Regions from separate parts of the Novosphingobium sp. FG90 genome, predicted to be linked through region 2. Evidence: predicted binding sites of a transcription regulator. Region 2 holds the regulator's gene; the other holds the start of a gene.
The links. Region 2 encodes LexA, which represses DNA repair genes until DNA is damaged. Its sites were predicted from a motif close to GTTCCNCNCTTGTTCT; they were not measured.

Region 1: a site for LexA is predicted at 9,548-9,563, ahead of ACODRZ_RS01770 (S24 family peptidase). Genes of this name have one in related genera too.

Annotation. Positions count from the first base shown of each region.
Region 1 covers NZ_JBMDIO010000002.1:24,721-40,499, reverse strand. The annotation lists gene ACODRZ_RS01835 (pyridoxal-dependent decarboxylase, exosortase A system-associated) at 1-87, opposite strand, end outside; gene ACODRZ_RS01830 (acyl-CoA ligase (AMP-forming), exosortase A system-associated) at 84-1,661, opposite strand; gene ACODRZ_RS01825 (GNAT family N-acetyltransferase) at 1,689-2,708, shown strand; gene ACODRZ_RS01820 (phosphopantetheine-binding protein) at 2,745-3,005, shown strand; gene ACODRZ_RS01815 (alpha/beta hydrolase family protein) at 3,005-3,679, shown strand; gene ACODRZ_RS01810 (hydrolase 1, exosortase A system-associated) at 3,676-4,455, shown strand; gene ACODRZ_RS01805 (MerR family transcriptional regulator) at 4,459-4,890, opposite strand; gene ACODRZ_RS01800 (integration host factor subunit alpha) at 4,920-5,216, opposite strand; gene ACODRZ_RS01795 (beta-ketoacyl-ACP synthase III) at 5,325-6,296, opposite strand; gene plsX (phosphate acyltransferase PlsX) at 6,296-7,369, opposite strand; gene rpmF (50S ribosomal protein L32) at 7,406-7,585, opposite strand; gene ACODRZ_RS01780 (MAPEG family protein) at 7,747-8,139, shown strand; gene ACODRZ_RS01775 (MBL fold metallo-hydrolase) at 8,136-8,792, opposite strand; gene ACODRZ_RS01770 (S24 family peptidase) at 8,858-9,508, opposite strand; gene ACODRZ_RS01765 (hypothetical protein) at 9,610-9,810, shown strand; gene ACODRZ_RS01760 (hypothetical protein) at 9,800-10,168, shown strand; gene ACODRZ_RS01755 (acetolactate synthase large subunit) at 10,316-11,989, opposite strand; gene ACODRZ_RS01750 (D-2-hydroxyacid dehydrogenase) at 12,130-13,068, opposite strand; gene cysS (cysteine--tRNA ligase) at 13,175-14,626, opposite strand; gene cobT (cobaltochelatase subunit CobT) at 14,677-15,779, opposite strand, start outside.
Region 2 covers NZ_JBMDIO010000009.1:124,419-140,197, forward strand. The annotation lists gene ACODRZ_RS10880 (Hpt domain-containing protein) at 2-304, shown strand; gene ACODRZ_RS10885 (hypothetical protein) at 394-1,575, shown strand; gene ACODRZ_RS10890 (hypothetical protein) at 1,611-2,546, shown strand; gene ACODRZ_RS10895 (sensor histidine kinase) at 2,543-3,916, shown strand; gene ACODRZ_RS10900 (citrate synthase) at 4,287-5,570, opposite strand; gene gltX (glutamate--tRNA ligase) at 5,582-7,048, opposite strand; gene ACODRZ_RS10910 (ComEC/Rec2 family competence protein) at 7,079-9,298, shown strand; gene lexA (transcriptional repressor LexA) at 9,461-10,153, opposite strand; gene ACODRZ_RS10920 (molybdopterin molybdotransferase MoeA) at 10,255-11,475, opposite strand; gene moaC (cyclic pyranopterin monophosphate synthase MoaC) at 11,472-11,957, opposite strand; gene trpC (indole-3-glycerol phosphate synthase TrpC) at 11,976-12,767, opposite strand; gene trpD (anthranilate phosphoribosyltransferase) at 12,778-13,770, opposite strand; gene ACODRZ_RS10940 (anthranilate synthase component II) at 13,767-14,363, opposite strand; gene ACODRZ_RS10945 (phosphodiester glycosidase family protein) at 14,360-15,142, opposite strand; gene ACODRZ_RS10950 (hypothetical protein) at 15,147-15,671, opposite strand; gene ACODRZ_RS10955 (anthranilate synthase component I family protein) at 15,668-15,779, opposite strand, start outside.

The DNA.
Region 1 (15,779 bases), on a different contig from region 2:
GACCCAATGGGTGACGGATCGACCGCCTACGGCAAGCGCGCCGTTGATAGCTTCGTATCCTCCGGGGATCGGTCCCAGCGCCTTCATGCGACGATCCCACGCGCGATCTCGGCGGCAAGACCGGTACGATCGAGCTTTCCATTCGGGCTGACCGGCATCGTCTCGCGCCAGTGAATGACTTTCGGTTGCATGAAGTTTGGAAGTTCCTGCATAAGTTTACGTGGCAGTTCTTCGACTGCATCTGAAATTTCGGACGCCGCCCTCACCACCAGATGCACGGCCTGCCCTAGTCGCTCATCCGGCACGCCCAAGGCGACCGCCTCGGCGACGAGCCCGGTTGCGAGCGCGGCTTCCTCGACCTCCTGAGGGGAAATGCGATTGCCTGCGCTCTTGATCATCGCATCGCGGCGACCGACGAAATACAGCAGACCGTCCGCCTCACGCCTCACCCGGTCCCCCGACCAGACGGCGATTCCGCCATATCGCGAGGCGGCAGGCGCTGGCTTGTAGCGCTCGGCGGTCCGGCCGGGATCCTGCCAGTACCCTTGCCCCACCAGTGGCCCGCAATGGACCAGTTCTCCCTCTTCCCCATCCTCAGATATATCGCCCAAGTCATTGATAACAAGTATCTCGGCGTGGGGAATGGCCTTACCCATGGATGTGGGGTGCGTATCGACGAGATCGGGGTCCAGATACGTCGAACGGAACGCTTCGGTGAGGCCGTACATCGGGAACAGTCGGGCCTGAGGGAACAGCGCCCTGAGCCGCCTGACGAGGTCCACGGTCAAAGCCCCGCCGCTGTTGGTCAGGCGTCTCAGGCGCGATGCCGTTTGCGCCGGCCAGTCCATCTCGGTGACCTGCACCCAGAGCGGGGGCACAGCGGCCAGTGTTGTGATGCCATGTTTCTCGACCGCCTTCACCAGATCGCGCGGCATCAGGTAGTCGAGCGGGATCACGCAGCCCCCCACATACCACGTCGAGAGCAACTGGTTCTGCCCATAGTCGAACGACAGCGGCAGCACCGCCAGCGTCCGATCGTCCCGCGCGAGACCGAGATAGTCAGCAACACTTTCGGCCCCGAGCCACATGTTCGCGTGGCTCAGCATGACCCCCTTCGGACGCCCCGTGGATCCGCTGGTGTATAAGATGGCCGCCAGGTCATCGGGATCGGCCTCGGAAGGCAGCATGTCCCCGTCGAGTTCGGCCGCGGTCGAAAGTGCCTCTGCCTCCCCCAACTGCCGACAATGCGCGGGAACGTCGTTAGCTTCCAGCGTGTTGAGCCGGGTCGGCGTTCCGATCAACAGCACGGCACCGCTGTCCGAAAGGATATGCGCGACCTGCGCATGTTTGAGCAGCGGATTGACCGGAACATGCACCAGCCCCGCCCGAGCCGCCGCCAGCGGCATTAGGCAGGTAAGCTCCCCTTTGGCCGCCCACGTCGCCACCCGCGCGCCTCGCTCGGGAACTTCACGAGCCAGCCAGGCGGCGAGACGGGAGACACGCCTTCTTAAATCCTTCCAGCTAAGCACGCCTTCGCGCAAAACCAGCGCGTCATCCGAATCGGCTCCCCGCAGTGCGAGGTGATCGAGCGGCAGGATCGGATTTTCGGCGCTATCGGACACGGGATCAGACGTTGTGCCGAGCGTTGTTGGGCCGGACATGAAAAGGAAAGGCTCCGCAAGGGGTACGTGGCAAGGTTGCAGATCGACTATCACTCCGATCTTAAGGAAGTGCAATCGGATGAAGCGCTTGCGTGGCTGCTCTCCGACGCGCAGCAGCATGCACCATTCGATCGGCTGGCCTGGTGGCAGGATCTTGTCGACTTCTGCGGCATCCTGCCGATACTTGCGGTGGCGAAATCGGCCGATGGCGTGGCGATTCTGCCGCTCTGCAGGCGCGGCGGCCAGCTTTCGGCGTTGGCGAACTGGTACACTTTCCGGTTCCGACCGATCCTCAGCGGCGAAGCTCCCCTGCAAGCCCTGGCCCGCGATCTGGCCCGCCGGGCGCATCGCGTGACGCTTCACGGATTGCCGGAAGAGGACGGGAGCATGTCCGCTCTCTCTTGTGCATTCAGGGCGGCCGGATGGCTGGTCCGAAACGAAATCTGCGACACCAACCGGGTGCTTCCAGTCATGGGCCGCAGCTTCGATGACTATCTCGCGGACCGCCCTGGAAAGCTGCGCACGACCCTCAAGCGCAAGTCAGGCAAGGTCACGACCCGGGTGCTCACCCGCTTCGACGCGGAAGCCTGGAACCAGTACGAGGCAATCTACGCCGAGAGCTGGAAGCCCGAGGAAGGCTCGCCCGCATTCCTGCGCGCTTTTGCCGAAGCCGAAGGCGCAGCCGGTCGCCTGCGCCTTGCCCTGGCCCACGCTGCCGATGCGCCCGAAAGCCCCGCTATTGCAGCTCAGATGTGGACGGTGGAAGGCGGCACCGCGTTCATCCACAAGCTCGCCCACCGGGAGGCCGCAAAACCGCTTTCTCCCGGCTCCGTGCTGACGGCCGCGCTGATGCGCCATGTGATCGCGATCGACCACGTGGGCCTCGTCGATTTCGGCACCGGCGACGATCCCTACAAGCAGGACTGGATGGAAACCCAGCGCCCCCGCTACCGGCTCGACATGTTCCGCCCCTTCGATCCGCGCAATTGGGCTTCTCTTGGCAGGATCGGTCTGCGCTCACTTGCCGCAAGTGCGAAGCGCGGCTAGAGGGCGCCGTCAAGAATGACAGATTGCCGAGGGGCCATGCCAGACCAAACCGACCTGCTGCTGCGCCGCATCCTGACGGATGTGCTTGGGCTCAAGCCGGGTCAGGCCGATGCGTTCGATGATGACACGGGCCTGTTCGGGCACCTTCCCGAGCTGGATTCAATGGCTGTGGCCGGGCTGCTGACCGAACTTGAGGATCGCCTCGACATCATCATCGAGGACGACGAAATCGAAGGCGAGATGCTGGAGACTTACGGCGGTCTGCTCACTTTCGTAGAGGCGAAGCGCGGCGCCTGATGGTTCCGGCAAGCTGGCCCTGCCCGCTGCCCGGCGGCGGAACCAGCGAGGAATTCGCACTGTCCTGCGATGCGGATCGCAGGCGTCGCCTGCTGATCGTCCCGGCCCTCTTCGATGAAGGCAACAAGCTGCGCCGCTTTGCCGTGGAGGTCATGCGGCGACTGAACGCCACCGGGATCGACTGTTTCCTGCCCGATCTGCCGGGCTGCAACGAGAGCCTGCAGCCCCTGCACATCCAGGAACCGGCCGACTGGCTGGATGCGATGACCGCTGCCGCGCGGTTCTTCGGCGCAACGCATGTGCTGGGCATTCGCGGCGGTTGCCTCTTTACGCCCAAGCCTTTTCCCGCCTTCCACTATGCGCCTGTCAAGGCCGCGGCGATACTGCGGCAGATGATGCGCGCACGTATCCTGTCGTCGCGGGAAGCCGGCCAGGAAGAAAACCGCGAGGCGCTTGCCGAAAATGCATCTATGCAGGGGATAACCCTTGCAGGATATGAACTTGGCGCCGATTTTTACCGTCATTTCGAGCCGATGATAGCGGATGAAACCGCCATCATCATCAGTCAGGACGAAATCGGCGGCAGCGGTCTGTGGTTGCGCGCGGAGCCCGACGAGAACCCGGCCCAGGCCGATGCGCTGGCAGCGATCCTCGCAGGCGCGCTGCGGCAATGACCCGGCGACACCTGACTTTCGACTGCTCCGGCAATCGCCTCGCGGCTACCTTGGACGATGCGCCGGAGGCCTCTGCGCTTCTGCTGGTCTCAGGCGGCAATGAAGTGCGAGCGGGCGCATGGAACGGGCAGGCTCGCTTCGCCGCCCGTATCGCCGCGCAGGGATTTCCCGTTCTGCGCTTCGACCGGCGCGGCGTCGGTGACAGCGAAGGGGAAAACCTGGGCTTTCGGAAAAGCGCTGCCGACATCACTGCCGCACTGGAAATCTTGCGCGCTCAGGCATCTCAGGTCCGGCGTGTCATCGGCCTCGGTAACTGCGACGCCGCCAGTGCGCTTATGCTTGCAAAAGGCGCCGGGCTTGACGCGCTGGTGCTGTCTAATCCGTGGACCATCGAGGACTGCAAAGAAGAAGCCCCTGCCGAGATGGTACGCGATCACTACCGGCGACGGCTCGCCGACCCCGCAGCAATCAGGCGCCTGCTGACCGGCAAGGTGTCCCTGGTCAAGCTGGCGCGCAGTCTCGTTGCCGCCGCCCGACCTGCGCCTTCGACCCCAACCGGCCTTGCTGTCGAAATGGCCCGGGGCATCGCCGGTTTCGCAGGCCCGGTCCGTTTCCTGGTTGCTGGGCGCGATCGCACCGGACTCGCTTTCCTGTCGCGCTGGGACAAGGCGGACGACCGTATCCGGGTCTGCGCCGTCGCCAGTCACAGCTACGTCGAGCCGGATGCACAGGACTGGTTCTTCGCGCAGGTCCTGGAAGTGCTGCGCGATAGATAGCTCTCAGGCGCGCGCCAGAGCGTGAGCCAGTTCCTCGCGTATCTGCAAAAGTCTATGGAAGAAATTATCGTCGGGCGCCTCTGCCCCAGCGCTGATTTCCGGCGCCGGATTACTTTGCATTTCGGAAGGCGACTTCTCGCTTATCGCTTTGGCGGCCCCTCGCAAGGTATACCCTTCGCGATGAACCAGGCGATCGATCTCGCGGATCAGCGCCACGTCTTCCGGACGATAGTATCGCCGGTTCCCGCTGCGCTTGATCGGCTGGAGCGACGCGAACTGCTCTTCCCAATAGCGAAGGACATGAGGACGGATCGCGAGAGCCTTGGCCACCTCGCCTATAGTCCGCAGCGCCTGAGGCTCCTTCCCATCGTCGAACAACGGGCCATCCTCGAAAAGCGTCGCCTTTGCGGGCGCACCGGGTCCTGAAACGTCCATACCTGCCTTTTCCCGACGGAGCTTTTCCGTCAATCTGCGGCGATACGGTCCTTCAGCATCTGACTGGCGCGAAAAGTCATGACGCGCCGGGGCGTGATCGGCACTTCCACGCCCGTCTTGGGATTGCGACCGATGCGCTCACCCTTGTCGCGCAGCAGAAACGTGCCGAAGCCCGAGATTTTGACGTTCTCGCCGTCGCTGAGGGCCGTGCACATGTGCTGCAGGATCGCTTCCACCATGGCAAGCGACTCCGCACGGGATATGCCCAGCTTGCGATGAATGGCCTCCGCGATTTCAGCCCTGGTCAAAGTATCCGTAGAGCGCATCAATCCCGCATCCCCATAGTGCGCCAATGGAGCGGATAATATTAGAAACAGGGAAGAAATCAACGGTGCGTCCAATATTGAACGCAACCGGAGCGGAGCAGTCGTCCGTCAGACGCGAATTAGGCTCGCACCCCACGTAAATCCGCCACCCATGGCCTCCAGCATGACCAGATCGCCCTGCTTGATACGCCCGTCACGCACAGCAACATCGAGCGCGAGTGGCACCGAGGCAGCAGAAGTGTTGGCATGCTGGCCCACCGTCATGACCACCTTTTCAGGCGCCAGGTCGAGCTTCTTTGCCGTCGCATCAAGGATGCGGGCATTGGCCTGATGCGGCACCAGCCAGTCGATGTCCGACGTGGAAAGACCAGCCTCTTCAATCACTTCGCGCAGAACCTCGGCGAGATTCACAACGGCGTGACGGAAGACCTCACGACCCTTCATGCGCAGTTTGCCGACCGTTCCCGTGGTCGACGGACCACCGTCGACGAAGAGCAACTGGTTGTGTGTGCCGTCTGCATGAAGCCGGGTCGCCAGGATTCCCCGGGGAGTTTCCCCCACCTGTTCTTGCGCCTCCAGTACGACCGCGCCCGCGCCGTCGCCGAACAGCACGCAAGTCGTGCGATCTTCCCAGTCGAGAATGCGGCTGAAAGTCTCCGCGCCGATGACCAGCGCGCGCCTGGCCATGCCTGTACGCAGCATCGAATCGGCCACGCCCACGGCGTAAAGGAAGCCCGAGCACACCGCCGCGACGTCGAAGGCGATTCCGCCCGCACGGCAGCCAAGCTGCTTCTGGACGATGGTGGCGCTTGCGGGGAATGTCTGGTCGGGCGTCGCCGTCGCCAGCACGATCAGGTCGATCGAGTCGGCATCGATGCCCGCAGCTTCGATCGCCTTGCGTCCTGCTTCGGTGGCGAGGCTGGACGTCGTCTCGTCGGCTTCGGCGATGTGACGGTTGGAGATGCCGGTACGTTCGACGATCCATTCGTCGCTGGTATCGACCCGCTCTGCCAGCTCGGCATTGCTGACGGCATTGCGCGGCAGCGCGGAGCCAGTTCCGATCAGTACCGACCGAATCATCAGGCGCGCTCTTCCTGTACGCCGGTCAGGCCCTTAGGCATGCGCCAGGTCGACCCTCCCAGACGGGCTAGGTCGGCAGAGATACGCTCGGTCACGTTTTCCTCCAGGAGCCGGGCGGTGACCGCCACGGCATTGGCCACGCCTGCAGCATTGGCGCTGCCGTGGCTCTTCACGACAATGCCGTTGAGGCCAAGGAAGACCGCGCCATTGTGATTGTTGGGATCGAGGTGGTGCTTGAGCAAATCGGTCGCCGGCTTCGAGATCAGGAAACCGATCTTCGAACGCAGCGAACTGCTGAAGCCGCGGCGCAGCAGGTCCGCGACGAAGCGGGCCGTGCCTTCCACCGCTTTTAGGGCGACGTTGCCGGTAAAACCGTCGGTCACGACCACATCGACGTCGCCGCGGCAGATCTTGTCCGCCTCGGTGAAGCCGTCGAAGGACATCGCAAGGTTTTCGGCCGCGCCCTTGAGCACGGCGGCTGCATCGCGCAGTTCCTCGGTGCCCTTGGTTTCTTCGGTGCCGATGTTGAGCAGACGCACACGCGGTTCGGCGCGGCCAGTGGCCACGCGCGAATAAGCCGCGCCCATGATCGCGAACTGGACCAGGTTGCGGCTGTCGCACTCGGTATTGGCACCGAGGTCCAGCATGATGACATCGTTGTCGCCCAGCGTCGGCAGCAGGGCCGCCAGTGCGGGACGATCGATGCCGGGCATCGTGCGCAGCGTCAGCTTGGAGATCGCCATCAGCGCGCCGGTATTGCCGCCGCTGACGGCCGCTCCGGCATGGCCGAGCTTCACCGCTTCGATCGCGCGCCCCATGGACGTGCCCTTGGCCCGACGAAGCGCCTGGCTGGGCTTGTCCTCACCGCTGATCACGCCATCGGTGTGCAGGATTTCGGAGCTGGCCCGCAAGTTCGGATGATTCTCGAGAGCGGCCTTGATCCGCACCTCGTCACCGACGAGCAGGAACTTGAAACGGTCATGACGGCGGCGCGCAAGCGCGGCGCCTTCGATCATGACGCGCACGCCCTCGTCGCCGCCCATCGCATCAATAGCGATACGCGGCAAACTCATGGGGCTTTCTCCGAAATACGTCGTAGGATCTAAGTCTTAGACTTCGACCGCGACGATTTCACGACCGTTGTAGTGGCCGCAAGAATTGCACAGGTTGTGCGGGCGCTTCAGTTCGCCGCAGTTGCCGCATTCGTGGAATGCTTCAACCTTCAGCGCGTCATGGCTGCGGCGCATGCCCCGGCGGGAGGGCGAAGTCTTTCTTTTAGGGACAGCCATTTCGGCACCTGTTCCTGCAAATACGTGTCTGTCAAAAAGGCCGCCGGTGACCGGGTAGGGACACGGCGGCTTGCGAAGGCGCGCCTATAACCCATTTCACGCGAGTTGCAACCCGTTACTCCCTCCACCATCAAGCCGTCACCAATCGGGAGTACGCCTATATGATTCTGCAGACCACCCTCAGCATGTCCGCCGCAGCAGCCGTCGTCGCCTTCTGGCTGGCGGTGCGTACCGGCAAGGCGCGCATGGCGGCGAAGGTGTGGCACGGAGACGGCGAGAATCCCCTGCTTCTGCGCCGTATGCGTGCCCAGGCGAACTATGGCGAGAGCGCGCCTTTCGTACTGATGCTGGTTGCCGCTATCGAGCTTTCGGGCAAGGGTGGACAATGGCTTGCGATCGTCGGCGCGGTCTATCTGCTCGCGCGTATCGCTCACGGCATCGGCATGGACAAGGCCGAGAAATCTCCCCTGCGCGCTGCAGGATTCATTATCTCGGTGCTGACGTTGCTGGGACTCGCGGTGATGGCGGTACTGATCGCGACCGGGCGATGCTAGGCAGGTAGCCCGCGGTTGATCGCCTCGTCGCTGACGTAGGGATTCGTCAGGCGCTCCTGCCCGAACGTGCTCACCGGACCATGGCCGGGGACGAAAGTGACGTCGTCCCCAAGCGGCCAGAGCTTCTGCGTGATCGAGTGCAGCAGATCGTCGAGATTGCCGCGCGGGAAGTCCCAGCGGCCAATGCCGTTCTGGAACAATACGTCGCCGACCATGGCGAACTTGCTGGGCTCGTGATGGAAGATGACGTGGCCGGGCGTGTGCCCCGGGCAATGAACGACGTCGAGTTCCAGTTCGCCCACAGTGACCTTGTCGCCGTCTTCGAGCCAGCGGTCCGGCTCGAAGGTGTGCGCTTCCATGTTCCAGCGCGGACCGTCTTCATCGAGCTGCGCGATCCAGAAGCGGTCTTCCTCCTGCGGCCCCTCTATCGGCACGCCAAGTTCCCTGGCCAGCACGCCGGCCTGCCCGCAGTGGTCGAGATGGCCGTGCGTGACGAGGATCTTCTCGAGCGTCACGCCGGTCTTCTCCAGCGCCTGCTTCAGCTTGTGCAGGTCACCGCCGGGATCGACCAGCGCGCCCTTCATCGTGGCGGTGCACCACAGGAGCGAGCAGTTCTGCTGGAGCTGCGTGACGGGAATGATCCCCACGCGCATCTGTTGTTCGGTACCTTGCGTCATGCCCTTGGAAATGGCCGCAGAGCGTCGCGAATGCAACCGGGCTAGATGCGCCCGCCTTTCCAGACCACCCGCCCGATAACCTCGACGTCGCGGGCACCGCATTCGACCGGCGGATAGGCGTGATTGTCGCTGATCAGGACGACCAGCCCCGACCGCGAGACGTCGATGCGCTTCACCAGCAGGCTGTCGCCCAGCCGAACGACGTGAATGCCGTCTCGCAAGGCGCGGATCGTGCGATCGACAAGGATTTCATCGCCGTCCCGAAGCGTCGGCTCCATCGAATCGCCGCTCACCACGATCGTGGAGAGATTTTCCGGCTGCAGGCCCATCGACCGCAGCCAGCGCCCGGAGAAGCGGATGGTGTCCACCACCTGCTCCCTTTCGGCCGTCGTCCCCGGCCCTGCCGATGCCCCCAGCGCCAGGCGCGGAACGTCGATCCAGCTGCGTCGGCGGGATTGCTCCGGAATGGCGTAGGAAATTTCCTTCGATTGTCCCAGTTCCGCCTCGTTCACTCCGAAGAACCGTGCAAGCATCCCCCGATCATGCTCCTCCAGCTTGCGCGGGCTGCCCTTGCGGATGAATTGCTGCAGATATGCAGGATTTTTGCCCAGCATGGCCGAGAGCCGGGACAAGCTCACGCGCCGCTCCTCGGCGAGTTCCAGCAGGCGCAGACGGGTCGGGTCACTTACCATTTTGTAATCCGTATCCGTAGGAAATTTCCTAGACATGTAGGATTTAGAACGGAACAAAATAAAAACATCAAGCGAATTCCTACACGAAAGGACCAGACCGGATGCTCCTGCGCGATATCGAGCGCTTTCTACGCAAGACCGACATGCCCTGGACCAGATTCGGCCGCCTTGCCGCGCAGGACCCGCGCTTCGTGGCGGACCTGCGCAATGGCCGGGTGCCGCGCGGCGACACCGCCGCGCGAGTCGAGCGGTTCATGCAGACCTACCTTACCGGCGCCGGGGAGAACCGCCATGCAATCTGAACTCATGCAGGAACTGCAGCAGTCTTTCGTTCCTGCAAAGGCTCCGACACGCGGTCCGTGGTTACGCCTGCTGTCCGAAGTGCTCGGTCTCGCCGGCCCCGCTGCGGAGTTCCTGAGCCATTCCGAACGGGACTGGGCGAGCGCGACGTTCTCCGGCGCTCGGCACACCATCGCGCTGGCATTCGAAGGCGCAGACGCGGTGGCGCGGGGCGAAGCCTTCATCACCGCCCTGCCCGACCACGAATTCACTGTCCCGCGCCATCTCGTAGCCGATGTCGCTGTCGCGTCGACCGAACAGCGGCAAGACCCGCCGCACATGGTCATCCATGTCGAAGCACTGGTGCTGGTGGATTGCTGAAGCCCCACTCCTCCCCGTTGCGCAGCAATGGGGAGGGGGACCGCCGATGCAGTCGGTGGTGGAGGGGTAGCGCGCTCAAAGCCCCTCCGTCAGTCGCTGCCCGACTGCCATCTCCCCATCGTTACGCGACAGGGAGGGTGAGTACATTCAAAGCGCCCGCGAGAGTTCCTTGATCTCGGTATTCAGGATGCGGTCGTTCTCGGAATAATCGACCGGGCAGTCGATCAGGTGCACGCCGGGCGTATCGCGGCAATGCGCGAGCAGTTCCTTGAGGTGCGCAGCGCTCTCCACGCGATAGCCATTGGCGCCGTAACTCTGCGCATACTGCACGAAGTCCGGATTGCCGTAATTCAGCCCGAAGTCCGCGAAGCCCATGTTGGCCTGCTTCCAGCGGATCATGCCGTAGGCGTTATCATTCAGGATCAGCACCGTCAGGTTGAGGCCGAGGCGAACCGCAGTCTCCATCTCCTGACTGTTCATCATGAACCCGCCGTCGCCGCAGACGGCGAAGACCTTGCGCTCGGGATAGACCATCGCACTCGCCATCGCCGAGGGCAGCCCCGCGCCCATCGTCGCCAGCGCGTTGTCGAGCAGCACCGTGTTGGGCTTGACCGCGCAGTAGCCGCGCGCGAACCACAGCTTGTAGACGCCGTTGTCGAGACAGACGATCGCATCATCGGGCAGCGCATCGCGCACCTGCTGCACGGCATGGGGCGGGAAGATCGGGAAGCGCTCGTCCGCCGCCAGCTTCGCGGTGTGCTCGACCTCGGCGGCGCGGAAGCGCAGCATCGAATCGAAGTTCCACTTGGAGGAAGGCGTGATCGCCTCCTTGATCTGCCACATGGCGTTGGCGATATCGCCGATCACTTCGATGTGCGGGAAGTAGACCGGGTCCACTTCGGCCGTCTTGGTCGAGATGTGGATGACCATGCGGTCATCGCGGGTGCCGTCATTGTGCATGAAGAACGGCGGCTTCTCGATCACGTCATGGCCGATGTTGACGATGCAGTCGGCATCCTCGATCGCGCGGTGCACGAAGTCGCCCGAGGACAATGCTGCACAGCCGAGAAACTTGGGATGGCGCTCGTCGATCACGCCCTTGCCGAGCTGGGTGGTGAGGAACGGGATGCCCGTCTTCTCGACGAACTCGCCCAGCATCTTGCTGGTCATCTTGCGGTTCGCGCCTGCGCCGATCACCAGAACCGGGCGCTTCGCCGTCTGCAGGGCATCGACGGCCTGAGCAATCGACTTCACGTCCGCAGTCGGGCGCCGCACGATCGAGCGCGGAACGGGCCGCGAATCGGTGTGCTCGTCGGCAATGTCTTCCGGCAGTTCGATATGCGTCGCGCCGGGCTTTTCCTCCTCGGCGATGCGAAATGCTTCGCGCACACGGCTCGGGATATTGTCCGAGGACGCCATCTGGTGCGCATACTTGGTAATCGGCTGCATCATCGAGACGACATCGAGAATCTGGAAGCGGCCCTGCTTCGATTTCTTGATCGGCTTCTGGCCGGTGATCATCAGCATCGGCATCCCGCCCAGCGTCGCATACGCAGCGGCGGTGACGAAATTCGTCGCGCCCGGCCCCAGCGTCGAGAGGCAGACACCCGCCTTGCCCGTGTGGCGCCCGTAAGTAGCGGCCATGAAGCCCGCGCCCTGCTCGTGCCGCGTCAGGATCAGTTTGATCTGCTTCGAGCGCGACAGCGAATCCAGAAAATCGAGGTTTTCCTCGCCCGGCACGCCGAAGATGTACTCGACGCCTTCCTGCTCGAGACATTCGATGAACAGGTCCGATGCCTTGCGCTTGTCGCTCTCGGCCATGATCCAGCTTTCCCTCTTCCTGCCGCCGGTCCCTGATGCCCGGCCGTCTTGATCGAGGCTGATACGCGATTCGGCTCCGGACCGTCCCTGATGAATTAATCAGCCTCGCCGTAGAAAATATCAGGCGCGGGCAAGCAGAGCTAGTAACCCTGCGCAAGATCGACCTGATGCGCCAGCGGCTCTCCGCGCCGGTAACGCCCGAGGTTGTCGAGGAACCGCGCAGAGCCGCGCGCGAACAGCGCATCCTGCGCGCGGCCGGACAAGTGCATGGAGATATGCACGTTCTCGCGCGACCACAGCGGATGGTCGGAGGGCAGCGGCTCGGGCGTCGTCACGTCGAGGAACGCGCCGCCCAGATGCCCCGAATCGATCGCGGCAAGCAGCGCGTCCTGGTCGATTACCGTCCCGCGCGCGAAGTTCAGCAGGATCGCGCCCGGCTTCATCGCCGCGAACTGCTCCGCACCGAACATGCCGGTGGTCTGCGGAGTGGAGGGGACGATCAGGATTACCCAGTCGAACCGGCCGAGCGCGCCCCGCCACTCGTCCTGCCCGAGTTCACCCTCGCCCGGCGTGCGGCGCGCGGCGGTGACTTTGGCGCCGAATACGCGCAGCATCTCGGCGATGCGCGCGCCGATCTCGCCCGCACCGATCACCAGCACCTCGCTGCCCAGCAACTCGCGCTTGCCCGGCGGTTCGCGGAGCCATTCGCGGCGATCCTGCGCCCGCACGACTTCGCGCCAGCCCTTGGCCATCGTCAGCATGCCCATGAGCGCGTATTCGGACACCGTCTGCGCATGGATGCCCGCACCGTTGGTCAGCGTGACGCCGCGCTCCCGGAAAAGGTCAAGCGGCAGCCAGTCCACGCCCGAGGACATGGCGCAGTACCACTTGAGGCCGGTCATCAGGGGAAGCGCCTCGCGCGCCCTGGGCGGCGGGATCATGTCGAGCCATGCCACTTCGGCGCGCGGCGCAAGGGCCATGAGTTGATCGGCATCCTCGAACCACAGCGGTTCGACGCCTTCGGGCAGCTTGCCCTCCAGCCATGGGCGCGAGTTGGCATTGATCAGGGCGACGGTCATGGGCAACTTCCGAATCCGGGCAACTACAATAGCTTGCCAGCCTCGGAGCATCGCCACGCGAAGACAAGGGCGGCTTTGGCATCCGCCCTTGCGTTCAAGGCAACAATCAGGCCAGCTTCCATTCCCAGCCGAGCGGATCGCCGTCCATCACTTCGACACCCTTGGCGACGAGTTCATCACGCAGGGCGTCGGAGGCGGCGAAATCCTTGTCGGCGCGGGCCTGCTTGCGAGCGGCCAGGACGCCCTCGATCTCCGCCTCGGTGATCTCGGCGGTCTTCGGACGCAGCCGCAAGTCGGCGCGCGAGGTGCCAAACAGGTCGAGGCCGAGCACCGCATCCATCTTCTCGACCACGGCGCGCTTGGCGGCGGCATCGACCTTCTTGGCTGCCAGCACCTCTTCCAGCGCGGTCAGAGCGATCGCGGTGTTGAGGTCCTCGCCGATCGCCTTCTCGAACGTTTCGAGCATCGGCGCGAGCTTGGGGTGCGAGGGTTCGCCCGCTTCCACGTCGGCCAGGCGCTCGGCAACGATGATCATGCGCTTGAGGCGCACCAGCGCGGCGGCAAGGCCCTCCCAGCTGAATTCCAGCTCGCTGCGGTAATGCGCCTGCAGGCACATCATGCGATAGCCGAGCGGGTGGCACCCCTTGTCGATCAACAGTTGCAATCGCAGGAATTCACCTGAGGACTTGCTCATCTTGCCCGAACGTTCGACAAGAAAATTGTTGTGCATCCACATCTTAGCGCCGGAATTTGCGGGTACGTCGAGGCCGTTAGTGCAGCAGAAGGCCTGGTTCTGCGCGATCTCGTTGGGGTGATGGATTTCGCGGTGGTCGATGCCGCCAGTGTGGATGTCGAACGGGAAGCCAAGCAGGTCGCCGCTCATTACCGAGCATTCCAGATGCCAGCCCGGCGCGCCTTTGCCCCAGGGTGAATCCCATTCCATCTGGCGCTTCTCGCCCGCAGGCGTCTTGCGCCAGATCGCGAAGTCGGCGGCGTTGCGCTTGCCCTCGACAGCCTCGATGCGCCCCTCCCCCTCGTCCGTGACGGCGCGGGCGAGTCGGCCGTAATCGGCGACGGTGGAGACGTCGAAATAGAGGCCGCTTTCCAATTCATAACAATGTGTTGGCGCGATCTTCTCGGCGAATTCGATCATTTGCGGCACGTAGTCGGTGGCGATCGACCACTTCGCCGGCTGGCGGATGTTGAGCGCCTTGATGTCGGCCCAATACGCCTGCGTGTAATGCTCCGCGATGTCCCATATGGACTGGGACTGAGTCCGCGCCATCTTCTCCATCTTGTCCTCGCCCGCATCGGCATCATCGGTGAGGTGGCCGACGTCGGTGATGTTGATGACGTGGGTGAGCTTGTAACCCTTGTGGCTCAGCGTCCGGCCCAGAATGTCCGCGAAAACATAGGCGCGCATGTTGCCGATATGCGGGTAGTTGTAGACCGTCGGCCCGCAGGTATAGACCCGCGCCTCGCCCGGGTGGACGGGCTCGAACGTTTCGAGCTTGCGGGTCAGGCTGTTGAACAGCGTCAACTGGGATGCGTCGGTCATGCCTTGCCGAATAGGCGGCGGCTCGCGTCAGTCAAGCCGCCGTCAACGCCTCACTCTTCCTCGAACAACCCCGCGAGCTGCTCGATCATCGTGCCGCCAAGCTGTTCCGCATCCATGATCGTCACCGCGCGGCGGTAGTAGCGGGTCACGTCGTGGCCGATGCCGATCGCGACAAGCTGCACCGGGGACTTGCTCTCGATCCATTCGATCACGCGGCGCAGGTGCGCTTCCAGATAGCCCGCCGAGTTCACCGAGAGGGTCGAATCGTCCACCGGCGCGCCGTCGGAGATCACCATCAGGATGCGGCGGTCTTCCTGACGCGCCAGCATGCGATTGTGCGCCCAGAGCAGCGCCTCGCCGTCGATGTTCTCCTTGAGAAGCCCCTCGCGCATCATCAGGCCGAGGTTCTTCTTGGCGCGGCGCCACGGCTCGTCGGCCTTCTTGTAGACGATGTGGCGCAAGTCGTTGAGGCGGCCCGGATGCGCGGGCTTGCCGTTCGCCAGCCAGCTTTCGCGGCTCTGCCCGCCCTTCCACGCGCGGGTGGTGAAGCCGAGGATCTCCACCTTCACGCCGCAGCGCTCCAGCGTGCGCGCCAGCACGTCGGCGCTGATCGCCGCGATCGAGATCGGGCGTCCGCGCATCGAACCGGAATTGTCGAGCAGCAGGGTGACGACGGTGTCCTTGAATTCGACGTCCCGCTCGATCTTGTAGGACAGCGACTGCCCCGGCGAAACGACCACGCGGGCGAGGCGCGCCGCATCGAGCAGGCCTTCTTCCTGGTCGAAGTCCCACGAGCGGTTCTGCTGCGCCATCAGGCGGCGCTGCAGGCGGTTGGCAAGGCGCGTCACCACGCCCTGCAAGCCCTTGAGCTGCGCATCGAGATAGGCGCGCAGGCGGGTCAGCTCCTCCTCGTCACAGAGGTCCGAGGCGCCGACGACTTCGTCGAACTGGGTGGTGTATTCCTTGTAGTCGAAGCTGTCGGGAATGTCGGTCCAGGGGCGGTTGGGGCGGACGGGGAGCATGCCCTCCTCACCTTCCTGGCCCTCTTCGCCTTCGTCCATGTCGTCGGAGGTTTCGCCTTCAGCCTCGCTCTCGCCCTCGTCGTCGCCCTGCGAGGGTTCGGCGGCCATTTCGGCGGGCTGCTGGTCCTGGC
Region 2 (15,779 bases):
AATGGCGTATGAAGCTGGAGCCCTCGAAGCCACTCTTGCCGCTGCGGCGGGTGGCGACCCCGTGCTGATGGCGGAGTTGCGCGCGGCCTATATCGAGGGGGTCGAGCGGCAGGTAGATCTGCTCGAACGGGCGCGCTGCGACGGCAACTGGGTGATTGCGGCCACGCGGTTGAAGGGTCTTGCGGCGAGCTTCCATTCGATGCGATTGCTGGAACTGGCACAGGATGCCCTGGACGCCGCACCGGGCGAACCGACTGCGGTGCGTCGCCTCAAATCCTATCTGACGGAGTTTTCCGGAACCTGATCCGCCGCTTTGGCTTGGCACTTGGCGTCGACCTGCCTACATCTTGCCGGGGTGCTGGAGTTTCGAATTTGCGCATAGCATTGTTGGCCATGACGGAGCCTGCCGCGTCGGGGCAGCCGTTCCCGCGCGCATTCCTGCGCGTTGCGGGCGCGAGCGTTGCGCAGCATCAGCTCGGCATGGTGCTTGCGCTCGAATGCCAGCGTGTCATCTGCATGGCGCGCGGGACCTCACCCGAACTGATCGCTCTTCAGCATGATGCCGAGGACGCCGGACTGCAGTTCGCCATTGCGACCGGAGCCAGCCAACTTGCCGGGCTGGTGACGGCGGGCGACGAACTGGTCGTGGTTTCTGAAGGCCTTTTCGCCGATCCCGCAGCCGCGGCGAGCCTGCTTGAGGGGCGGGCTCCCATGGTTCTGGTCCAGCCGGTCGAAGGCGCTCTCGCGGCCGGTTTCGAGCGTATCGATATCAACCGTGCCACGGCGGGTTTGATGCGCGTCCCAGGCGCTCTGGTGGAACGCCTGCACGAACTTCCGCCCGACGTGGATGCGATCTCCGCCCTGACACGCATCGCGCTCCAGTCCGGTATCGTCATGCGTGAGGTGCCGGCGGCCGATCGCGCTGGTTCCGGCTGGCGCATGGTACGCAGCGAGGCGGAAGCCTATGCGCTGGAAGACGAGTGGATGCGCAGTCGCTTCGCGCAGGACGGTCCGCGTACTCCCGGGCGCACGATCGCGCGTTTCGCGGTTCTGAGCTTCGGTTCCTCGCTTCTGCATGCGGGTAATGCCAGCAATGTCGTGTCGGCAGCTGTACTGGTTGCGCTGTTCCTTGCGGTGGGGGCAGGCTGGTTCGGGTTCCTGTGGTGCGCCTTCGGGTTCCTGGCGGTCGCATGGCTGCTGGTGGAGGCCAGTCGTCTGTTGCGCGCAGCAGAGCGACATGCGCTTGGGCAGGCTTCTCCCGCGATCCCGCGTGCGGACGCCCTGGTCTGGCTGGTCGATGTGGCCTTTGCCGCCCTGATCCTGCTGGATACCCCCCGTTTCCCGGGGGAACCGGTGCTGGCTTGGCTGTGCACCCCGGCAATTCTGATGATGCTCCTGGTACTGTTGCCGCGCATCGCCATCGGACGTTTTGCGGGCTTTTTCGCAGACCGGGCATTGCTCGGCGTGATCCTCGCATTCGCTTCGGGCTTCGGACAGGTTCTGCTTGCTGTAAGGCTGCTTTCGGCCGGTCTCGTGGTCGCGGCGCTCGTGCTGCCGCGGCGGCGCGACGGATAACCTCGAATTAACCAGATGCCGGTTAGACGGGTCATATGATCGATCAGGCCGTCCATCCGGCGGATACGCAAGCCGCAGAGGCAGCGCTGCGACGCGACCTTGTGCGCGGCGACTCCGCCGCGGCTTCCGCGCTGCCGGTGTTGCGCTATCTCGTGGCGGCCGAGCAGAGCGCTGCCCTCAGCGAAGAAATCCTTGCGCGGGTCAGGGGCATCTTGTCGGATATCGCAGGTCAATTGCTCGATGCCTTGATCGGCAGTGCGGATCGGCGTGCCCATGCTCCCGAGGAAATCGCGGTGCTGACGCGCGCTTTCCTCGACGAACCGGCTCTGCTTGCGCATGTCCATGCCGTCGCGCTGGAATGGCAGTTGACCGAGCGGCTGCAGGACAGGCTCGGCCTTGATCCGGTCGCGCCTTCGCTGATGCAGGAGCTGCTCGCTTCCGGAGATGCGTCGGCACGGGGTTTCCTCGCTGCGCAGGCCCGGTGGAGCCAGGGGCAGCGGCGCATGGCGCTTCCGCTGGCGGAATTGCCCCAGGGCGTGCTCGAAGCGGTGCTGGCCATCCTGCGCTCGCTGGTCGGGGCCGAGCCTACGCTTTCTGAGCGTGCTCTGGCTGTCGAAGAGGAGGTACGGCGCACCCATAGGGAGGCTTCCAACCGGTTGACCTGCGCGGATCGCGTTGTTGCCGACCTGAGCCTGGAAGCCTCGTTGTCTATTTCTCAGGCGGGTGTCGCGTTGTTCCTGACAGCGCTGGCCCGGCGCTCCGGCGAACCGCGGGACGCGGTCACCAAGGCGACGCTGCCAGCTCAGCAGGTGCGTCTGGCTCTTTGCCTGTTGGCTGCGCAGGCACCGGCGGAAGTCGCCGAAGGGCAAGTGCGGGCGATTCATGGGGTGACCAGCTTTCCGGCGGGGCTCGCCAAGATCGATGCCTGGCGCGCCGCATCGATCCTTTCGAACGGGGCTACCGTGCCATGATCCGGAGCGACGGCGCCATACTCGCCCACGCCATCTGCGATGCCCATGACTGCCTGATCAGCGCTGACGAGCCGCTTGCCGGTCTTCAGCTTCGGTGCGGTGGCGAAATGCCCGGTGTCATAGCGATTCCCGAACTGCTCGATCTGGTGCGCGGTGCTCGCCGGGCGGGTTGCCCGGTGGAGCGATCCATCCAGGCGCAAGACGGCAGCGATGCGATCTCCTCGTGGGTCGAAGTCGAGCCCGAGGGAGAGGGGTGTTTGATCCGCGTCCGCAGTTGGCAGACAGCAGCGGTAGGCTCCGAAGAAGGCGCAACCGGCGAGAGCCGGCGCGCGGTCACCGACCGGCATCTGGCTGAACTGAGCGCCTGGCTCGACGCCGGGCAGCGCCTGATCGCCGTCACGTGCGACTCTCCCGAACTGGCGGCACTCGCCGCCGCGATGGAACAGGGGATGGGGCGCTGCTGGACCGACTTCCTGCCGCCAGAGAACGTGACGCATCGGCAGCCACTTCACTGGCGTCTGCTCGACGGTGCGCCGGTGGTCGTCGCCGGATCAACGCGGTCGTGGCGGGTATCGCTGGTGCCGCATATTAGGCCTGGTTTCGAACCTTCGGGCTTCGAACTGCTACTGTTGTCGGACGAAGCACCTTCGGGCTGGGTGCCTGTCGTGGAGGCGCCGCCTTCGGTGCAGCGTCGTGGATTGGTCGGGCAGGATCTGGCACCGGTTCTGAGGCAACCGATCGCCCGGATCGTGGCGAATGCGGAGACTATCCGGACCCGTTTGGCCGGGCCGCTTCCTGATGCCTATGCCGAATATGCCGGCGAAATCGCCAGTGCAGGCAAGCTGTTGCTGGACCTGCTGGAGGACATGGCCGACCTTGAAGTCGTCGAGGACGACAACTTTTCAACGACCCCGGACTTTATCGACTTGGCCGATGTTGCCCGTCAGGCCGCTGGTATCCTGGGAGTCCGGGCGCGCGAAAAGGGCATCGCAATCGTATCGCCGATGCCGGACGATCATGCTCCGGCCCTGGCGGAGTTCCGGCGCGTGCTTCAGATCCTGCTCAACCTGATCGGCAATGCCATCCGGTATTCGCCGGATGGATCGCGCGTGGACGTTCATGTCGAGGTCGAAGGCGCCCGCGCCCGCGCCATCGTCGCGGATCAGGGGCCTGGCCTCAGCATCAGTGATCAGGCGCGGGTATTCGAGAAGTTCGAGCGTCTGGGCCGAAGCGGTGACGGTGGTTCTGGCCTGGGACTTTATATATCGCGGCGATTGGCTCGCGCCATGGGCGGCGATTTGCTCATCGAGAGCGACCCGGGCCACGGTGCGCGGTTCATTCTCGAAGTTCCGGTGGATACGGACGCCTGAAGCCGATCTAGCACCTGCGGCCCAGCCAAACGACGATACCGCCGACCATCGCAAAAACAGCACCGCGCACGGCCCAGGCACGATCGGCGATCATGGCACTGCCCGCCGGCCACTTGAGTACCCCGGTGCCTTGCAAGACTACGAAAATCCCTGCGGCGACCGCCAGAAGGCCTAGGATTGTCGCCAGGAATCTAACAATCGGCATTAAAGTGCGCCCCCATTCGAGCAGGGAGGTTGCGCTCCGGATGCGGCGGGATTGTGGCGCGATTGCTCAAAAGAGACAAGTTCTCACCGCAGGCACAACGAAAAAGGCCCCCGCGTTCGCGAGGGCCGTTTGTCGGGTAACCGCGAATGCTCGCGGATATGACCCTTAGCGCTTGTCGAGCGGCACGTAGTCGCGCTGCGTCGGGCCGGTGTAGAGCTGGCGCGGACGGCCGATCTTCTGGCCGGGATCGGAGATCATTTCGTTCCACTGCGCAACCCAGCCCACGGTGCGCGCCAGAGCGAACAGAACGGTGAACATGGTGGTCGGGAAGCCGATCGCCGAAAGGATGATGCCCGAGTAGAAGTCCACGTTCGGGAACAGCTTCTTTTCCGCGAAGTAGGGATCGCTGAGCGCGATCTCTTCGAGGCGCAGTGCGGTCTCGAACAGCGGATCGGTGACGTTGAGTGCCTCGAACACCTCGCGCAGGGTCGACTGCATGACCGTCGCGCGCGGGTCGTAGTTCTTGTAGACGCGGTGACCGAAGCCCATCAGGCGGAACGGATCGCTCTTGTCCTTGGCGCGGTCGATGTAGTGCTGGATGCGATCGGGGGTGCCGATCTCCTTGAGCATGTTGAGCGCGGCTTCGTTTGCGCCGCCATGCGCAGGACCCCAGAGGCAGGCGATGCCCGCCGCGATGCACGCGAAGGGGTTCGCGCCCGACGAACCGGCAAGACGCACGGTCGAGGTCGAGGCGTTCTGCTCGTGGTCGGCGTGGAGAATGAAGATGCGGTCCATCGCCTTTTCGACCGCCGGGACCACCTCGTACTCTTCTGCGGGCACGCCAAAGGTCATGCGCAGGAAGTTGCCGGTGTAGCTCAGCTTGTTGTCCGGATAGAGGAACGGCTGGCCGACCGAGTACTTGTAGGCCATCGCCGCGATCGTGGGCATTTTTGCGATCAGGCGGTGCGAGCTGATCTTGCGATGCTCAGGGTCCGCGATGTCGGTCGAATCGTGGTAGAACGCCGAAAGCGCGCCGACCACACCGCACATGATCGCCATCGGATGCGCGTCGCGGCGGAAACCGCGATAGAACGTCGCCAGCTGCTCGTGCAGCATGGTGTGGCGCGTGATGGTGTTCTCGAACGTCGCAAGTTCATCCTTGCTCGGCAGTTCACCATTCAGAAGCAGGTAGCTCGTTTCCATGAACGAGGAGTTCTCGGCCAGCTGGCCGATCGGATAGCCGCGGTGCAGCAGAACGCCTTCGTCGCCATCGATGTAGGTCAGCGCCGACTCGCAGCTCGCGGTCGAGGTAAAGCCCGGATCGAACGTGAACGCGCCCGTCTGGCCGTAGAGCTTGCGGATATCGATGACGTCCGGACCCACGCTTCCCTTCAGAACGGGATAGTCGTGTTCCGCGCCACCGACGCTCAGTTTAGCCTGATCACCCACCAATTATCTCCTTATGACTGCGACCCGGCGGGAACCTGTGCCTGCTCGCCAATGCGCGCGAGGCTTTCTTCCCGTCCGAGCAATACCAGTACGTCGAATATCCCCGGCGAAGTCGTCTGACCCGTCAGGGCTGCCCGCAAGGGTTGCGCGAGCTTGCCGAGGCCCAATCCGAGGGTCTCGGCCATTGCCTTCAGGTTGGCTTCCAATGCCTCGAGTGTCCAGTCGGCCTGGCCGGACAGGCGCTCATGAATAGCCGCAAGGCGCTCGCGCCCCTCGATGGTCAGGAGCGCCAGCGCCTTCTCGCTCATGGCGAGCGGGCGCTTGGCAAAGAGGAAGGCAGAGCCTTCTGCAAGTTCGTTGAGGTCCTTGGCACGGACCTTGAGCACGGGCATGGCGCGGACCAGCAGGTCGGCAGGCTCGTCGCCTTCCACGCCGTTGAGGCGTGCTTCGACGAGGCCCGCCAGCCGCACATCGTCGGCCTCGCGGATGTAGTGCCCGTTGAGATTCTGAAGCTTGGCCAGGTCGAAGCGTGACGGGCTCTTGCCCACGTCTACCATGTCGAACCATTCGATCGCCTGCTCGCGGCTGATGATTTCCTCATCGCCGTGTCCCCAGCCGAGGCGCAGCAGGTAGTTGAACACGGCTTCGGGCAGCAGGCCCATTTCGTCGCGGTAGGCATCGACGCCCAGCGCGCCGTGACGCTTGGACAGCTTTGCCCCGTCAGAGCCGTGAATCAGCGGCACATGGCCGTAAACGGGAACGTCCCAGCCCATGCCGTTAATGACGACGAGCTGGCGGAAGGCGTTGTTCAGATGATCGTCGCCGCGCAGGACGTGGGTGACGCCCATGTCGTTGTCATCGACCACCACGGCCAGCATGTAGGTCGGGGTGCCGTCGCCGCGCAGGATGACGAAGTCGTCGATTTCCTCGTTTTGCACGGTGACCGTGCCCTGCACGAGATCCTCGATCGTCGTCGAGCCTTCGCGCGGGGCCTTGACGCGGACCACCCACGAGCGGTCGGCCGGCCAGGTCGAGGGATCGGCATCGCGCCATTCGCTGTCGATGCGGAACGGGCGGCGCTCTTCCTGCGCCTTCTGGCGGCGCTCTGCGAGTTCTTCCTGCGTCAGGTAGCAACGATAGGCGTGACCGTTCTCGATCAGTTGCGCAGCGACTTCGGCATGGCGGTCGGAGCGGGCGAACTGGAACACCGGCGCTTCGTCACCATCGAGACCAAGCCAGGAAAGCCCGTCGAAGATGGCGTCGATTGCGGATTCGGTCGAACGGGCGCGGTCTGTGTCCTCGATGCGTAGCAGATACTTGCCACCGTGGTGCCGGGCGAAGAGCCAGTTGAACAGCGCAGTGCGAGCACCACCGATATGGAGATAACCGGTCGGCGAGGGAGCAAAGCGCGTTACGACAGGGGAGGGCACGGGGGCCTTCTTGCCAGTCGCCTCGCCCGATGCACTGCCGCTTGCCATCTACCCGACCTTCCTGTCCTATTGGCGACCATGGGGACCCCGGCCGCAATCTGTGAAATTTCGCCTCCGGGTAGCCCCGGAACCGCTGCATTGCAGCATGGGCCATGGACCGCTGCGGGCCTCTTGTCGAGGGTTTTGGCAGTCGTCGAGCGATTTCTTTCCGGCGCCGGTTTCGAGCGGGCTCCGTGGCTGACGGTGGCCTTCGCAACCGGCATAATCGCGTGGTTTTGGCTATCATCCGCGGCATGGTGGATAGGGTTTTGCTGCCTCTTTGTTGCAGTTTCTGCAATTTGTTATGCATCCTTTCCTTTGCGGAATGCCTATCCTCATCTGGGACGGGCCATGATGCTGCTGCCGTTGCTCGTCGTGGCCGGTTGTCTTGCTGTATGGGCGCGCTCGGAACTCGTCGGCCAGGCTGCGATAGGCAGGCCCGCGACGGGTAGTTTTACCGCACATGTGCTGTCAGTGGAGTCGCAGCCTGCGCTCGCGCGCGATCGTTTGCTGCTTGCCATGCGCGACCCGTTACACGGCACGGCCATCAAGGTTCGTCTCAATGTTCCCGGCAAGGAGGCTGCGGCCGGCATCGGCGTGGGAGACCTGGTGGCGTTCCGCGCGAGGCTCATGCCTCCGGCTCCGCCTATGCTTCCGGGTGCATACAACTTTGCGCGAACCTCCTGGTTCGCGGGTATCGCTGCCAGCGGTTCGGTAATCGGGGAAGTGAAGGTCGTTCGGAAAGCCAGCGGAGGCCGGTTTGGGTTGTCGGATGTCCGGCAGTCGTTGACGGATCATATTCGGGTTCGCATCGGCGAAGAGCGGGCAGGTATCGCGGCTGCGTTCGTCACTGGCGATCGGGGCGGAATCTCTGAGGCCGATGACCAGGCCATGCGCGATTCGGGGCTGGCGCACCTGTTGTCGATCAGTGGCCTGCATGTCAGCGCCATGGTGGGCGCCGTATATCTCCTGGTAATTCGGTTGCTGGCATTTTTCCCATGGATTGCATTGAGGGTCAGGCTACCGGTAGTCGCGGCCGGGGTAGGGGCGCTCGCAGGTTTGGCTTATACGCTGCTGTCCGGCGCCGAAGTCCCTACCGTTCGGTCATGCATAGGGGCGTTGCTGGTTCTGGCGGCGCTGGCCCTCGGGCGTGAACCCCTGTCCTTGCGCATGCTGGCTGTTGCGGCGTTCAGCGTCCTGCTGCTTTGGCCTGAGGCGGTAATGGGGCCGAGCTTCCAGATGAGCTTCGGCGCGGTTCTGGCGCTGATCGCGGTCAGTACCTCCGAACCGGTGCGCCATTTCCTCGGGCCGCGCGACGAAGGGGTGGCAGCGCAAGGCGTCCGGCATCTTCTCCTCCTCCTGCTGACCGGCGCGGTCATCGACCTGGCACTCATGCCGATCGGCCTGTTCCATTTTCACCGCGCGGGTGTGTATGGAGCCCTTGCCAACGTGGTCGCGATCCCGTGGTCGACGTTTATCGTGATGCCGTTGCTGGCTTGCGCGCTCATGCTCGACATCGTGGGGATGGGAGGGCCATTCTGGTGGCTCGCCGGGATCTCGGTGGATATGCTGGTTGGATTGGCCCACTGGTTTGCCTCCAGGCCGGGCGCGGTCAACCTGTTGCCGGGCACGAATGCATGGGCGTTCCTGCTTTTTGTCGCAGGAGGGCTTTGGCTTGGCTTGTGGAGCGGTCGCATCCGCTGGGCAGGGCTTCCGGTTGCTGCCATCGGGGTGCTGTTTCTGGCGATGGCGCCGCCTGCGGACGTACTGGTGTCGGGCGACGGGCGTCACGTGGGCCTTGTGGAAGACGATGGAAACCGGCTGTTTTTGCTCAGGAACAGCCGAAGCGGCTACGCTCGGGACAATCTTATGGAATTCGCGGGGATAGAAACTCTGCCTGCTACTTTCGACAAGCTGCCGGGCGCTCTGTGCAATCCGGATTTCTGCACTGTTCCCGTCCGGAGATCGGGAAAGACCTGGCACCTGCTGATTTCGCGAGGGCGCGATTCCGTGGCAGAACGTTCGCTTGCGGCTGCATGTGAGCGTAGCGATATCGTTATTTCGGATCGGTGGTTACCACGCAGTTGTCGGCCACGCTGGTTCAAGGCTGATCGTGGTTCTCTTGAGCGTACCGGAGGACTGGCCATATATCTGGACCAGGCTCGGATCGATACCGTGGCGCAGGCCCAAGGCGAACATGGCTGGTGGCGTGCCTCGCCACCCCAGAGCCGTCTCAATGGATCACTGGCAGCAAAATAATGCTTCACTCGCGGGGAAGTGAAGTTCCTCGAAAGAATTATTGCTTGCAGTCGATTCAACAGAAATCGCCACCACAAGTGGGGCCAAGTAATCCGGCTCAGCTTAATGCTGCTCCGAAAAGCTCTGCCCGCTCGTGATGGTGACGGTGTGTAAGCTTAGAACTTAGTTGTATCGACGGAGCAGGCCGGCGAGCTTGCCCTGAACTTCCACTTCATCCGGCCCATAAATTTGCGGCTCGTAAGCGGCGTTCGCGGGATCTAGACGGACCATTCCAGCTTCACGCCGCAGGTACTTGAGGGTGGCCTCCTCTCCACGGATGAGGGCCACCACGATTTCACCGTCCCGCGCGGCATTGGTGCGCTTAACGAGGGCGAAATCGCCGTCGAGAATACCTGCCTCGATCATCGAATCGCCAGATACCTCCAGCGCATAATGTTCACCCGAACCGAGCAGAGCAGCTGGGACAGGCAGGGTCGATTGCCCTTCAAGAGCCTCGATGGGAACGCCTGCGGCGATGCGACCGTGCAGCGGAATTTCGATCACGTCATTGGCCGGTTCAACCGCACGGCGCGGCGTCTGCACAGGTGCGATCCCGTCATTGCTATTGGCAGCGGAGGGACGAGGCGCCTTGCTGCCCGTATCGTCGGGTTGGCGCAGGACCTCCAGGGCGCGCGCGCGATTGGGGAGGCGGCGGATGAAGCCTCGCTCTTCCAATGCCGAAATCAGGCGGTGCACACCGGACTTGGACTTGAGGTCGAGCGCTTCCTTCATCTCCTCAAAACTGGGGGAGATGCCGCTCTCCTCAAGCCGGGTCTGGATGAACCGGAGCAATTCGTGCTGCTTGCGCGTCAACATTGTCGCTGCCTTTTCGTGACCTCCGAACCAGGCGAACCCTGATCCCGTTTGTTCTGGTAGTGAACATTGAGAGAACAATCAAGCAACCAAATAACAATGCTTCAGGCAATACCGCCATTATGGAGTAGGAAGATCTGGACTTCATCGCCCGTTACGGCGGGTCCAGCCATCGCCGGGCGATCGACAAGGACATTGCTCGCCGCCAGTGACGACAGGGCGCCACTGTCCTGCAGTTCGTGCACCATCACGCTTTGCCCGTTCCACCAGCCCCGCAAGAATTCCCTGCGGCGACCGCTCGCGCGCAGCGGCATGCCCAGTCGGGTGGTTAGGCGCATGGGCAATGGACGCGCAGCGCCTTGCATTGCGCGCAGAAGAGGGAGGAGGAAATGATAGGCGGTGACGTAGCTGGACACCGGGTTGCCGGGGAGGCCGAGCACGATCTGCCGCCGTCCCGGCAATTCGCGCGTGGCGACGAGGATGGGCTTGCCCGGCTTGATCGCAACGCGCCAGAAATCGATGCAGGCGCCCCAGCGCTCGAGTGCCGGGCGAATGAGGTCGTGATCCCCGACTGAGGCTCCGCCGCTCGTTACGATGAGATCGACGTCGCCCGAAGCTTCGAAAGCGGATGTTATGGCATCGATATCGTCCGCCACCGGTCCGATCCGGCGGGCGTTGATGCCAAGCGCCCCCGCCATTGCGACCAGCATGGTGCCATTGCTCGCGGGGATTTGATGCGGTGCGCAGAGTTCTGGATCGGCCACGAGTTCATCACCACTGTCGATCACGGTGAGGCGCGGTGTCCGATGTACGGGCAGATGCGTATGGCCAGCGGCGATCGCCAATGCCATCTGCGCCGGTGTGATGCACATGCCGGAGGAGATGACTTGCGCACCCTCGGCGAAGTCCATACCGCAATGCCGGATATGCTTATGCGGGGGCTCGGGCAGGTCACCGGACAGTGTCAGGGACTGACCGTCGCGCACGAGATCTTCCTGCAGGATTACCGCCGCCGCGTCGTCTGGCAGTGGCGCTCCCGTCGAAATGCGTACCGCCTCTCCCGTCGACAGCATGCCGACATGAGGGTGGCCAGCCGCACTTTCACCGACTACGCGCCATGGTCCGTGCAAGTCGCCTGCGGTAACGGCATAGCCGTCCATTGCGGAAAGATTGGCAGGTGGCTGAGTGCGCCTGGCGCGCAGCGGCTCTGCGAGATATCGGTTCAGCGACCCTTCGATGTCGACGCGCTCCATCGGGAGCGGCGCGGCAAGCGCCAGCAGGCGGGCCTGCGCATCCTCAAGCGAGAGAAGCTCACGATCGGTCACTCGGCCCATCCGTCCATTTTCCAGTGGCCGGATTTGCCGCCAACCTTTTCGACAAGGCGAATGTCGCCGATGATCATGCCCTTGTCGAGCGCCTTAGCCATGTCATAGATTGTTACGAGTGCGATGGAAGCTGCTGTTATAGCTTCCATTTCGATACCAGTCTTGCCGGTCAGCGAAGCCTTCGCAACAACCCTGATCGCCGTGTCCTCAAACGAGAAATCTAGGTTCACCGCGTCCAGTGCAAGTGGATGGCACATGGGAACGAGTTCCGCTGTGCGCTTGGCGGCCATGATGCCTGCGATGCGTGCGGTCCCGAGGACGTCCCCCTTTGGCGCATTGCCAGCCCGTATCGCCGCAAGCGCATCCGCATTCATGGAAATGCGACCGGAAGCAACGGCGATGCGTTTGGTCTTGGCCTTCGAACCGACATCGACCATGCGCGCATTGCCGTCGCCATCGATATGCGTGAGAGATCTGGTCATCGCAATCCCATGTGAGCTTCAGACTCCGGTGAGCAGGGCGTGGGTCGCCGCTTCTATATCATCCTGACGCATGAGGCTTTCGCCCACGAGAAACGTGCGGGCGCCGCAGGACGAAAGGCGGTCGAGGTCCGCATGGACGTTAATGCCGCTCTCGCTGACCAACAGGGTTCCGGAGGGGGTGAGAGGTGCGAGGCGCTCGGTGGTCGCAATGTCGGTAACAAAATGGCGCAAGTCACGATTATTCACACCGATAAGGCGTGATTTCAATGCGCTTGCACGCTCCATCTCATGTTCGTTGTGAACTTCGACCAGGCAGTCCAGACCACGCTCGATAGCGGCGGATTCGATTTCGGCCATCAGCACATCGTCCAGTGCGGCAACGATGATGAGGATGGCATCCGCACCGATCGCGCGCGCTTCTGCGACCTGCCAGGGATCGACCATGAAGTCCTTGCGGATGACGGGAAGGCTGCAAGCAGCGCGCGCCTCGACAAGGAAGTCCTCATGGCCCTGAAAATAAGGGGCATCGGTCAGGATGGACAGGCACGCGGCGCCACCCTTCTCATAAGCGATCGCATGTTCGGCAGGACGAAAATCATTTCTGATCAGTCCTTTGGACGGTGAAGCTTTCTTAATTTCCGCAATCAGCGCATAGCCGGATTCGGCCTTGGCGCGCAGAGCGGCTTCGAAACCGCGAACAGGCGTTTGCAAGGCGGCACGGGCGTCGAGGTCCGCGATGGTCGCCAAAGCCTTGCGTGCGGCGACTTCCGTCCGCTTGGTATCACAAATTTCGATGAGCTTGTCGGACATGGATTCCTCGTCAGGCGCGGGTTGCCGCGATCCAGCAGTCGAGCAGGGCCTTGGCCAAGCCCTTGTCTATGGTTTCTGCAGCCTCTTCGACGCCCTCGGCCCAGCTGTCGACTTCGCCGGCCACGAGCAGGGCGCCGGCGGCGTTAAGCAGCACGGCGTCGCGATAGGCACCGGGCGCGCCCATCAGCAGGTCATTGAGAGCGCGGGCGTTGTAGGCGGGATCGCCGCCGCGAATGGCATCGACCGAAGCGACCGGGAGCCCGGCATCCTGCGGAGCGACGCGGCGCATGGATAGCTCGCCGCCACGGATCTCGGCGACTTCGTTGCCGCCCGCGAGGCTCAGTTCGTCGAGGCCTTCATCACCGGAGATGACCATGGAGTGCTCGGTCCCGAGCCGCAGCAGGGCGTCGGCGTAGATCGGCACATAGGCCGGACGCGCAATGCCGACGAGTTGGCGCGAAACTTGCGCAGGGTTCGCCAGCGGTCCCATCAGATTGAAGATCGTGCGGCGCCCGAGCGACTTGCGCAGCGGCATGAGCCTGCCCATCGTCGGGTGGTGGCGCGCGGCGAACAGGAAGCCGATGCCGATTTCGGCAAGAGTGGTTTCGGCGGTCTCGACGGCGCGGTCGAGGTTCAGGCCGAGGGCCTCGAGGGTATCGGCGGCGCCTGCCTTGGAACTGGCGGCGCGGTTGCCGTGCTTGGCGACGGGTACGCCTGCGGCCGCCACCACGAGCGAAACGGCGGTCGAAACGTTGAGCGTGTGGAAGCCGTCACCGCCGGTGCCGCAGACGTCGATGGCATTGGCGGGCGCCTTCACCGGGATCATCCGCTCGCGCATGGCGCGCGCGGCTCCGGCGATTTCGCTGGCGGTCTCGCCGCGATCCGACAGGGCGACGAGGAATTCGGCGATTTCGGATTCAGGCACTTCGCCATCGAGGATGGCGGCGAAGGCGGCCTGCGCCTCGTCCTCGGCGATCGGGTGGAGCGGATCGGGCAGGGTCATGCGCTCAGCCGCTCCGGCAGCCTTGCGTCGATGCCGCAAGTGCGCAGGAAGTTCGCGAGCATGGCGTGGCCGTGCTGGGTGGCGATGCTTTCCGGGTGGAACTGGACGCCGTGGATGGGCAGGCTCGCGTGGCGGAATCCCATGACGTGGCCGTCGTCGGAGCGGGCGTTCACCACCAGCGTCTCGGGGATATCCTCGACGATCAGCGAGTGATAGCGCGTCGCCGTGAAGGGCGAGGGGAGGCCCGCGAAGACGCCGGTGCCGTCATGCGTGACGGGGGAGGTCTTGCCGTGCATCAAACCGCCGCGCACGACCTTGCCGCCGAAGTACTGGCCGATCGACTGGTGGCCGAGGCACACGCCGAGCAGCGGCATCCCCGCATCCGCCGCCGCGCCGACGAGGTCGAGGCTGATGCCCGCCTCGTTGGGGGTGCAGGGGCCGGGCGAGATCAGGAAGCCCTTCGCGCCGCTGGAGATGGCCTGGCCTGTGCTGAGCGCGTCGTTGCGCACGACCTCCACTTCGGCGCCCAGTTCCATCACGTAATGGACCAGGTTCCAGGTGAAGCTGTCGTAATTGTCTATGACGAGGATCATGACTTCGCCTTTGCGCTTTTCTCGACGACGATCAAGGGGCCGAGCGGAGGGCCGCCGTCGACGCGGCCATGTTCGGGGTCCCAGAGCGATGATACGCTGCCGTCGAGGAACAGCGCATTGTCGCATTTCAGCGCGTCGCGGAAATAGCGCGCGAGCTTGCCGAAGGATACCGGTTCGTCGGAAATGACGAAGTGGGCGCGGCCCTTGTCATCGATGCCGACGCCGTTGCGTAGCTTCAGCGATTTGCCGTCATCGTCGATCTTCGGATGCAGCTTGCCGGAGATGACCAGCATCGGACCGGACTGGGTGCCGAAATCGGGACGGTCGGTGACGGACTTCGCGAAGTCGTCGCTGGCGCGGACATGCCAGTTGCCTGCCGCATCGCCGTAGAAGACGCCGTTGGGGCTGAGGTGGAAGTTGCCCCAGCCTTCGTTGGTGTTGAGGGCGTGCTGTTTTTCGCCGTTCTCGACGTAGTAGCCGATAGGCTTGCCGTCCGCGTCGAACATGCCGCCGTTCATCGCGAAGGCGACTTCGTGGCTGCGCGCGGGGCGGTCCACCGCCAATTGCGAGAGGCTGCGATAGGGCGCACCGCCCTTGGGGCCGAGGACGGTGTGGATGGCGTGGCGGCCCGGCACGGCGGTGCAGTGCGTGAAGCTGGCGCCCTCGAAGCTCGCGCCCTGACAGGGTGGAGGCGGCGGGGCTGACGGCTTGGCGGCAGGTTCGTCGGAGGAGCAGGCGGCGAGGATCGCGCAAGCTGCGAGGGCTAGTGGCGTTCGCATGCGATCAAATCCGCTTGACCTGACACCGCCCGAAGCCTTCGCGAAAGCTGTCGAGAATGTCGTTAGCGACCTGATCCTTGGGCAACCATATAATCGTGCAGCCAGCTTCAGGCTTGGCGAGGAGAAGCCGATCGTCTTCCGTCCACCAGCGGAAGTCCTGCCAGTTCAGGTTCAGGTCGATCGAGGGGCTGGCCACGGTGAAGCCCTCGGCTTGCATCCGATAGCTGGCGGCATTCCCGGCAAGATCGTTTTTCTGCCAATGAGTTTGGGTCGTGCGAGGCAGCGAATAGAAGTAGCCGATCGCGAGCAGCGCCCCGGCTCCAACGAAATAGGCCAGTGAATGCAATGCCGATGCGCCGATCCTTGAGGGAAGAGGCCCGGCATAGGCGCTGACATTCAACGCGGAGACGGTCACGAACAGCGCCAACAAGAACAGGGCCGACCGCAATGTCAGCCACTGTCGAAGCAGATATAGCCGGTTGGCGTGCAGATAGTCGGGATAGCGGTATTCGGTCGTGAAGGCCCTCACTGCCCGAACCCGGGTTCCCCGGCAACGCGGATCGCTTCGCGTGCGGCGGCGAAGAGGGCGCCGCTCTTGGCTTCGCATTCGCGCTGTTCGTAGGCCGGGTCGCTGTCC